2 regions of the Agrobacterium sp. rho-13.3 genome follow, and region 2 is predicted to be linked to the other one. Evidence: predicted binding sites of a transcription regulator. Region 2 holds the regulator's gene; the other holds the start of a gene.

Region 1 (5,172 bases), 1.0 Mb from region 2:
TGCTTCCAGAAACGCGGCAAGTGGTCTGTTTTCAGTGAGAACAAACTGTTGTGCCGCATGAAGTTCCGGCACGAGATAATGGTAATTCGTGTCAAACCATTTGGTCATTTCCAGCGCCGCAACGCCTTCGCCACCATGGTTATGCCCGCAGGCACTGTGCGCTTGGCCGGTGGCACCACGTGCCATAGCGAAATAGGTGTCCAAGTCCACCTTACCGCCGTGCCAGTGATAGCCAGCGGGGATTGCACCCACCATCGTGGCGGTGTCGAGAACGTGGTCGTAGAGGCTGAAATCATTGGAGGGAATGATGTCCAGACCCTTTCGTGCCTGTAGCTGCCAGTTCTTGGCGCGCAGTTGGCGTGCCACATCCAGCAGTGCGGCCTGGTCCGATTTTCCAGTCCAGTAGGCTTCCAGCGCGAATTTCAGTTCGCGGTGTTTTCCGATTCTCGGAAAGCCGAGATTTGCGGTCGTGAGTGTCATGTTCCTTACCCCGAAGGTTGTGGGCAAGGCATGGGCGTACGCTTTTGAAACGGCACACGTATGCCGTTCGCAGAAAGCGGCACACCGGGACACCCCGCCCGTGGACGTTATCTATCGTGGCAGGTCTCCTGGCTCACGGGTCAACACCGTCATCCGTCTTCCCGGGTTGTCGCCCAGTGACATTGTGGATGAAAGCTCGCCGCTTACAGTTGCGGGGGCAGCTACGGCATGGGTGTGAAACACACCTTCACCGCATTCCCTCTTAGCTCTGGATGGTAGTGTCCACAGAACCACGATGGCCGGACAATGGCGCAAAGGTGAGTGGGCGTCAAGTTACATAAAGATATGTTTATGTCTTTGTGTGATTGATTGGGACGTTCAACAAGAACCCTCCGTCATTCCGGCCTTGAGCCGGAATCCAGCAGGCGCGCGTCTGCGGCGCGAAAGAGTCTTTTGCGATCAAGGACTTGATCGCACTGGATCCGGATCAAGTCCGGGATGACGGAAGCGCGCAGTGGTTCTAACTCCGCGTGCCGGCAAGCTTTTCGGAAATATCGTCCGCTTCCTTCTGGGCTTCCTTGTCTGCTGGGTAGAGCGCCAGATACTGCTCCCAAACCTTCAGCGCCAACTCATTGCGCTCGCCGCTTTCGAGGATGTTGGCGAGGCTGGCCAGTGCCGGAAAAAAGCGTGGTTCTTTTTCCAAGGTCGTGTTCAGGTCTGCCATGGCCTTGCGGGTGTCGCCATCGGCGTAATGCACCAAAGCGCGGCGATACCAGGCTTGGGCGTAGTTCGGTTTCAGCAGAATGGCTTGATCAAGGAAATCGTAAGCGGCGGCTTTCCGCTTTTCTCCGGATGCTTCTTCAGACCATTTCATCAGAAGGTTGATGGTGGCGCTGCCGGAATCGTTCCACTCGCCGACAATCTCGTTGGCCAGAACGCGGGCTTTTTGGGAATCACGCTCTTTTCTCAGACTGGAAAAAAGGCTGCTGACCGAATCTTCGGATAGGCCTTGCGGTGCTGCTGTCTGGCTTGCCGAATCGGCTGCCTGTGCAGGGACAAGGAGAGCGGCGGACAGCGTGCTGAAAGCAGCGGAGCCGAGCGATGCAATAAGAAGAGCGTGAAAACAGAATTGGCGCATGCGGTTAGGATAATCCGCCTGCGCCAATTATGAAATCAAATTTTGTAGTCTATCAACAATGTGATCCGTCTTTGACAGACGAACGACCCGCACGCGGATCAGCCCTGACGAGCCTTGAAGCGTGGGTTCATCTTGTTGATGATGTATACGCGGCCCTTGCGGCGAACCAGACGGTTATCGCGGTGACGAGCCTTAAGCGCTTTAAGCGAATTCTTGATCTTCATTTTTCTGGTCCGCAGTTTGGCGTGACGCTTCTTGCCACGCGTATCTAAACAATCAAAAACGCGCAACAGGGGCGCGCTTTTTTCGGTTGGCTGGCAAATACCCTGTCAGTCTTTGCCTGTCAACACGCTATCCATCAATTTGGCTGGAAACACCCGGCTTTCCGGCATTTATCAGTTGCGTAACATGGCCCATCTTGCGGCCCGCACGCGCTTCCGTCTTGCCATAAAGATGCACGAGGCAGTCTTTTTTTGCCAGCCATTGTGGCACGTCGTTGATGTCGTCACCGATCAAATTTGTCATCACACAATCCGAATGGCGCTGCGTGCTGCCATGGGCAAGCCCTGCGACAGCACGAATATGCTGCTCAAACTGTGAGATCACGCAGGCGGCTTCCGTCCAGTGGCCGGTATTGTGCACACGCGGTGCCATCTCGTTGGCCACCAGCGATCCGTCCGGCAGCACGAAGAACTCGATGCCGACGACGCCCACGTAGTTGAGTGCGGCGAGAAGTTTTTCTGCCGATTCCACTGCCACCGTTTTCGCCGCGTCGGAGAGTTGCGCCGGAATGGTGGATGTATGCAGAATGCCGCCCAGATGCACGTTTTCTGCCGGGTCGTAGCAGGTGACAGTGCCATCCTGAAAACGCGCCGCAATGATCGAGATTTCACGCTCGAACGGCACGAAGCTTTCCAGAATCAGCGCGACATTGCCCAGTGCTGCAAATGCGCCGGTCAGGTCTTCGCCACCTTTGAAAACCCGCTGTCCCTTGCCGTCATACCCCATGCGGCGTGTTTTCAGCACGCCCTTGCCGCCAAATTCGGCAAGCGCAGCTTCCAGCCCTGCCTGATCGTCCACCTGTCGGAACCCGGCAGTTGGAATGCCGCAATCGTTCAGGAAACGCTTTTCCGTCAACCGATCCTGCGAGGCACTCAGCGCCTGCGGGGGAGGGTAGACTGGAACGGAGGCGGCCAGTGTTTGCGCGGCCACCACAGGCACGTTTTCAAATTCATAGGTTACGACATCGCAGACGCTTGCCAGTTCGGCCAGCGCCTTTTCGTCGTCATAAGCGGCAACGATCTGGCGGTTGCAGACCTGCGCTGCCGGACAGTCAGCCTGTGGCTCCAGCACGATGGTGCGGAAGTTGAGGCGCGCAGCTGCCATGGCCAACATGCGGGCAAGCTGCCCACCGCCTATTATGCCGATGGTTCCAGATTTCCCAATCTTTCCCGATGTCATTGCGGGGTGTCCATGGGGTATTCGGCAATCGCTGCCGTCTGGCGGGCGCGATATTCATCCAGCCGGTCGGCCAGATCTTCGTCGTAAAGCGCAAGAACGGCCGCCGCCAGAAGGGCGGCGTTGATGGCGCCTGCCTTGCCTATCGCCAATGTGCCAACCGGAATGCCTGCTGGCATCTGCACGATGGAATAAAGGCTATCCTGTCCCGACATGGTTTTCGATTGAACCGGAACGCCGAACACCGGAAGCGGTGTTAAAGCCGCCGTCATGCCCGGAAGGTGGGCCGCACCCCCGGCACCGGCGATGATGACTTTGAAGCCTTCCTCACGCGCGCCGGTCGCGAAGCTGAACATCCGCTCCGGTGTGCGGTGGGCGGAAATGATGCGCGCTTCATATTCTATATCCAGCGCATCCAGCGTATCGGCGGCGTTTTTCATGGTTTCCCAGTCGGACTGGCTTCCCATGATGATGGCGACGGGCGGTGTCTCTGTGCTCAACGGTCTCTCCGTATCAGGCAATGATGTCGGGGATAATCTGGTCTTCGATCTGGGTCATCTTGTCCTTGATGACCAGCTTTTTCTTCTTCATGCGCTGAATGCGCAAGGCTTCGCAATTGGTCTGGATCATCGCGTTGATCGCGGCATCGTAGTCCTCATGCTCCTGTCGCAATCGCGCCAGTGCCAGCCTAACGTCCGCGTGGTCCTGATCGGGCATGCTTTTATCCCCATTTTGATACAACCGGACCGCCATCCGGCAATTTTACTGTTTGTCCTGGTGCCTGTACCACCAAATAGCGGTAACGGGAAGTTTCCCTTATGACCATTTTGCCCAGATATTGCCTTGATTCTGCCTTCGACAAGCGCGCCGTTCCATGTCACATTGCCGTCGTAAACCTGAAACTCCAGCGATGGAGCGCTGGAGGTAGGTTCAACAAGGAAGGACGTGCCGCATGACCATTCAGGCTCATATTGCATCGCTCGAAAAGAAACACGGTGCTCTTGAGGAGGAGCTCGAAACTGTTCTTGCTTCCCCCTCCTCAGATGATCAGCAGATTGTGGATTTGAAACGCAAAAAACTGCGCCTGAAGGATGAAATGCAGAGATTGAAAATCTCGACAAGGCATTAATTGACAAAATGTCTGCTTCCCGGCGCCATTAGCGTTTACGGGACGGCTTGAAAATTATGGCTCTGGTCGCACTCGCGATCAGAGCTTTTTATTTGGATACTTCGCGGTTTTAACGAAGCGCATCCCACAGCAATTTCAGGGCGGCGAGAAATACCATCGAATACATCAGCGGATAAAAAGTGGCTGGCTTGAGATATTTCACCACCCGCGCGCCCAGCATGGTGGAGACGATGGCCACCGGCAGCAGCGAAAACGCTGCCAGCAGATTGGTGGTATCCAGAGCTTCCAGCGCAAAATACGACACCAGCTTGACCGCATTGACGATGGCGAAGAAACGCACGCTGAGGCCGGTGTAGCTTTTCGGGTCGAGCTTTAGCGGCATGGCGTAAATCTGGAAAGGCGGGCCACCGGCATGGGCCACGAAGCTGGCATAACCGGAAAAAGAGCCCCAGATCGTTGCTTTTGCGCGGTTTTGCGGTTTGGCGGCAACGGCCACCTTAGGCCCTAGCACAAAACGCTCGTAGAAGTATTGCAGCACGAAAATGATGGTGACAGCCGCCAGAACCAGCCGCATCGTGTCAGGAGAAATCATCGCAGACGTGGCCCAGCCAACGCCGATGCCGATCATCGCACCCGGTAGAAGGATCAGCAACGTCTCGCGGTGGTTATGGTGACGCCATGCCCACAGCGCGACCAAATCCATAACGATGAGGATGGGCAGAAAGATTGCCGCGGCCTGCACGGGTGGCACGGCCAGCGCCATCAGAGGCACGCCCATCAGCGCCAAAGCGCCGCCCAGCCCGCCTTTTGAAAGGCCAACGAGGATGACTGCGGGGATGGCGACGAGAAAGAAATGAAAATCGAGCAGCATGGATGGACGGTTGATCCTTTCGCCTGTCCGGTTTATCGGAAAGAGGACATGAAAACGAGTGCAGATTGCGGGCGAAGCGTCCTGTCTGCGGAAAAT
Region 2 (5,172 bases):
GCTCAAGGCGGCGAGCTTCACGAGCTTCCGCAATTGCAGCTTGCTCTGCCTGTCTGGCTTCACGGGTCGGCTCGGCAGCTTCTTTTGCGGCACGAAAAGCCTGAAGAAGAGCAGCCTTGGCTTCCGCAGCAGCGCCACGACGGTCGGAGACTTCATTGTTTCTAATGTTTCGAACGTTTCTCAAATCTCTATTCCAGTTGATGCGTCACGCCGACAGAAGTCAGGATTTTTTGACGCGTTTTGGTGGGGCGATTGCCGGTGGCTTCTTGCTGTCTTCCAATTCTTTCGCAAGACGCGCTTCTCGCAGCCGAATGGTCTTTTCTTCACGGGCCTGCGTGATGGAGTTGAGTTCATCAACCGCATGACCACGCGCGAAAAACTGAGTTTGCGTTGCGCCGAACGCAATCTCGGCCTGTTTGCGAGACTTGCTATGTGCATCAGTCATTGGAATTCCCTTCCTATCGCATCGGCCTGAAAATCGGAACGATTTTCGACAAGTCCGGTGCGTATATTCAGTCGCCTAGAGTGTCCGCAGAGACCCAAGGGGGTGGCCGGCAAGCGGCACAAAAAAAGGCCAGGCAATGTGCCTGACCTCGATTGGTTTCACGCTTTCAACAGTGCCAGTACATCCGTGGTCAAGGGAAAGCAGATTCCGAATTATGCAGCCTGAAGGTTGCAAGCAGACATTTTGCCCGACTTGTTGTCGCGCTCAAGGTCGTAGCTCAGCTTCTGGCCTTCAACGATTTCGCGCATACCTGCACGCTCTACAGCGGAGATGTGTACGAATGCGTCTGTGCCGCCGTTGTCAGGCTGAATGAAGCCGAAGCCCTTAGTGGAGTTAAACCATTTTACTGTGCCTGTGGTCATAATGAACCCTTTCAAAGCATAAGTTATAGATCACAGAACTGACGCCCTGTGTGCGAGTATAGCGATTTTTTTGAAAGGAAGGGTTAGTTCAAAACGCGGTGCTAATCGCGCGGCAACCAAAGCTCAGCAAGCAAAATATCGATATCGCAGTGATATAGCTTTAGCGATTGATTGTCAAATTTAATCTTTTGCTGATGAAATATCAGGGTCAACAAGCGCGGGTTGAAAAGGCTTTATTCAGCGCTGTGGGCAAGTAAATCCCGGCGAATACGGACGCTGAAATATCCGTCGCCCTTTGCCCTACCGGCACCTCCCCGACGGTGGGGAGGCTAATGATCACGTGGCCTCTTGTTGGCTATCACGCTTCCATGGAATATCCCGCGCCGCGCACGGTGCGGATCACATCCTGCATATTGGAGAAGTTGAGCGCTTTGCGCAGGCGCCCGACATGGACGTCGACGGTGCGTTCATCCACATAGATATCGTGACCCCAGACACCATCGAGAAGTTGGGAGCGCGAATAAACACGACCGGGAGATGCCATCAGGAATTCCAGCAGGCGGAACTCGGTTGGCCCAAGGCGCACTTCGCGGGTCTTGCGGTGAACACGGTGGGTTTCCCGATCCAGTTCGATATCGCCACATTTCAGCACGGAAGACAGCACTTCCGGGCGGGCGCGGCGCAACATGGCTTTCACACGCGCCATCAGCTCCGGCGTGGAGAACGGCTTGACCACATAGTCATCCGCACCCGTTGCCAGGCCACGAACACGTTCGCTTTCCTCACCGCGTGCCGTCAACATGATGATCGGCAGGCGTTCGGTCTCTGGACGCATCCGCAAGCGACGGCAGAGTTCGATGCCGGAAACGCCGGGCAACATCCAGTCGAGGATCAGCAGGTCCGGCGTGCGTTCCTGCAAGCGGATTTCCGCTTCGTCACCACGCGGAATGGTGTCGACGTCGTAACCTTCGGATTCCAGATTGTAGCGAAGAAGAACGCTCAAAGCCTCTTCATCTTCAACAACTGCGATTTTCGGCACCATGGGCATGAAACTCCGCCAGTCTTATCTGTGGCTTACTCGGTGACTGCGCCGAGTGTGTTGGAACTATCGTCCTTCGGACGCTCACCCTCAGGCTGGCTGCCGGTGGCCATATAATAGATGGTTTCCGCGATGTTGGTGGCATGGTCACCGACGCGCTCGATGTTCTTGGCGCAGAACAAGAGGTGTGTGCAGGTGGTGATGTTGCGCGGATCTTCCATCATGTAGGTCAACAGCTCGCGGAACAGCGAGGTGTACATGGCGTCGATTTCCTCGTCGCGCTCGCGGATGGCCTGCGCCTTTTCTGCGGAGCGCGTGGAATAGACGTCCAGCACTTCTTTTAGCTGCACCAGCGCCAGTTCGGACAGATGCTCCAGACCGCGGGCCAGCTTGCGCGGCACACCGGTTCCAGACACTGCGATCACGCGCTTGGCCGTGTTCTTGCCCAGATCGCCAACGCGCTCCAGATCGGCTGCGATGCGCAGTGAACCGATGATATCGCGCAGGTCGGACGCCATAGGCTGGCGTTTGGCGATGGTGACGATGGCCTTATCGCCGATCTCGCGTTCTGCGTGATCGAGGATGGCATCATCCGAGATGACCTTCTGGGCCAGCGCCATATCCGAATTGACGAGCGCGCGCACCGCATCGGCACACATCTGCTCAGCCAGACCGCCCATTTCGGCAATGCGGCGGCTGAGGAACTTCAGCTCTTCATCGTAAGCGGACATAATATGCGAATGTGTCGGCATGTTCGAATTCTCCAGTTTCGTGGCGCGCTCCACAAGCCCTATCAGGCTCAAGCGGCAGCGCGATTTCCTCACAGCAATGGCTGGATCAGCCGAAGCGACCCATGATGTAGTCCTGTGTGCGCTGGTCATCCGGGTTGGTGAACATCTTGTCGGTGTCGTTCTCTTCCACCAGATGACCGAGGTGGAACATGGCCGTGCGCTGCGAAACGCGGGCAGCCTGCTGCATGGAGTGGGTAACGATGACGATGGTGTAATTGGCGCGCAGTTCGTGGATCAACTCCTCCACCTTGGCCGTCGCAATCGGGTCCAGCGCCGAGCATGGCTCATCCATGAGGATGACTTCAGGGGAAACAGCGATGGCGCGTGCGATGCACAGACGCTGCTGCTGACCGCCGGACAGACCCGTGCCGGATTCATGCAGGCGATCCTTGGCTTCGTTCCAGAGACCGGCCTTCTGCAAGCTGGCTTCAACGATCTGGTCCATATCCGCCTTGTTGCGGGCAAGACCATGGATGCGCGGGCCGTAGGCGATGTTTTCATAGATCGTCTTCGGGAATGGGTTCGGCTTCTGGAACACCATGCCAACACGGGCGCGCAGCTCCACCACATCGATGGCTGGATCGTAAACATCGTCCTCATCCAGCGTGATCTTGCCGGTGACGCGGCAGCCATCGATGGTATCGTTCATGCGGTTCAATGTGCGCAGGAACGTGGACTTGCCGCAGCCCGAAGGACCGATCAGTGCGGTAACGGTGTTTTCGCGAACGTTCAGGTTCACATCGTAAAGGGCGCGTTTTTCACCGTAATAGACGGAAACGTCCTTGCCGATCATCTTGTATGAAACTTCATTCATTTTCTTGTCCAGCGCCTTTTCAACTGCTGCTTCCGACAACATGTTCATAGCTTCAGCTCCTTCTTAGAGCGTTTCGTCGCATTTCCGAACGGAAAAACCATCTCCACTGTGTGTGGAGATGCTCTACCAGCGCCGTTCAAAGCGGCGACGCAACAGGATTGCGCCAACATTCATGACGATGAGGAACATAAGCAGGATGATGATAGCGCCAGAGGTTCTTTCAACAAAGGCACGCTCAGCTTCGTTCGCCCACATGTAAATCTGGACCGGCAAGGCCGTGGATGGATCCATGGGTGTTGTCGGATAATTCGCGACGAAGGCCACCATGCCGATGAGCAGCAGCGGTGCGGTTTCGCCAAGGGCATGTGCCAGACCGATGATGGTGCCGGTCAGAATACCGGGCATGGCCAGCGGCAGCACATGGTGGAAAATCGTCTGCATTTTCGACGCGCCAAGGCCAAGGGCTGCGGCGCGGATGGATGGCGGCACGGCCTTCAGGGCAGCGCGGGTGGCGATGATGATGGTGGGCAGCGTCATCAGCGTGAGAACCAGACCACCCACCAGCGAGGCCGAGCGCGGAAAGCCCATGAAGTTGATGAACACCGAAAGGCCAAGCAGACCATAAACAATGGACGGAACGGCAGCGAGGTTGTTGATATTGACCTCGATAAGATCCGTCAGGCGGTTCTTCGGTGCGAACTCTTCCAGATAGATGGACGCGGCAACACCGATCGGCAGCGACAACACCAGCACGATGAGCATCATGTAGAAGGAGCCGATGAGGGCCACGCCCACACCTGCGGCTTCCGGACGGCTGGATGCGCCGTTGAAGAAGATGCCGGTGTTGAACTGTTTGGCCATCTGGCCACTATCGGTCAGTTGTTTCATCCAGCCAAGCTGCTGATCGGAAACGCGGCGGTTCGCCTCGTTCACGGAGAGATCGACCTGGCCTTTGACGGCGCTGTCGATATCTCCCGCAGCGAGCAGGGACACGTTGCGTGTGGTGCCGATCACGGATGGATCGGACACGACGATGTCGCGAAGCTGGGTGCGGACACTGTCCGAAATCAAGGCGTTGACAGCTTTCAGACCATCGCGGTTATCCGGCGAAACACCCAGCACCTTTGCCACGGCATTGCGGGCGATGACGGGATAGTTGGCCGTCATCAGCTTGCCTGGGTTCTGGGCGCGGACGTTATCGGGGTCGATAACCTTTTCGGAGAACTCGACCGGCACCGTAATCATGGTCTGCTGGAAGGCCGTATAGCCTTTGCCGACGACGGACCAGAGAAGCAGGGCCAGGAAAAGCAGGCCGAAGGAAATCGCGGCAAGTCCGTAAGTCCGGAAGCGGCGCTCGGCGGCGTAGCGGCGCTTGATGCCGATATCGCGACGGACCTTCTTCGTTGCGGCTGGGGCATTGATACCCGAAGTCACGATGTCGGTCATTCGTACTGCTCCCGGTATTTGCGCACAATATAGAGCGCGTAGATATTGAGGCAAAGCGTGATGGCAAAGAGTGTGATGCCAAGCGCGAAGGCAACCAGTGTCTGTGGCGAGGTGAACTCAAGGTCACCCGTCAGCTGGCTGACGATCTTGACGGTCACAGTCGTCATCGGCTCGAACGGGTTGAGTTGCAGGCGGGCGGCAACACCGGCAGCCAG

The links. Region 2 encodes PhoB, which activates phosphate uptake and scavenging genes when phosphate is short. Its sites were predicted from a motif close to TGTCATNNANCTGTCAT; they were not measured.
Region 1: the regulator PhoB is predicted to act here: its motif matches at 3,952-3,968, upstream of RMR16_RS10835 (YdcH family protein).

What each region holds. Positions count from the first base shown of each region.
Region 1 is NZ_CP192774.1:2,174,541-2,179,712, reverse strand. It holds gene metE (5-methyltetrahydropteroyltriglutamate--homocysteine S-methyltransferase) at 1-480, opposite strand, end outside; cobalamin riboswitch at 582-790, opposite strand; gene RMR16_RS10860 (hypothetical protein) at 1,001-1,618, opposite strand; gene ykgO (type B 50S ribosomal protein L36) at 1,717-1,842, opposite strand; gene RMR16_RS10850 (5-(carboxyamino)imidazole ribonucleotide synthase) at 1,970-3,079, opposite strand; gene purE (5-(carboxyamino)imidazole ribonucleotide mutase) at 3,076-3,543, opposite strand; gene RMR16_RS10840 (YdcH family protein) at 3,590-3,793, opposite strand; gene RMR16_RS10835 (YdcH family protein) at 4,029-4,205, shown strand; gene RMR16_RS10830 (sulfite exporter TauE/SafE family protein) at 4,315-5,076, opposite strand.
Region 2 is NZ_CP192774.1:110,481-115,652, reverse strand. It holds gene RMR16_RS00570 (DUF6481 family protein) at 1-184, opposite strand, end outside; gene RMR16_RS00565 (hypothetical protein) at 221-445, opposite strand; gene RMR16_RS00560 (cold-shock protein) at 658-867, opposite strand; gene phoB (phosphate regulon transcriptional regulator PhoB) at 1,226-1,909, opposite strand; gene phoU (phosphate signaling complex protein PhoU) at 1,942-2,658, opposite strand; gene pstB (phosphate ABC transporter ATP-binding protein PstB) at 2,744-3,559, opposite strand; gene pstA (phosphate ABC transporter permease PstA) at 3,635-4,957, opposite strand; gene pstC (phosphate ABC transporter permease subunit PstC) at 4,954-5,172, opposite strand, start outside.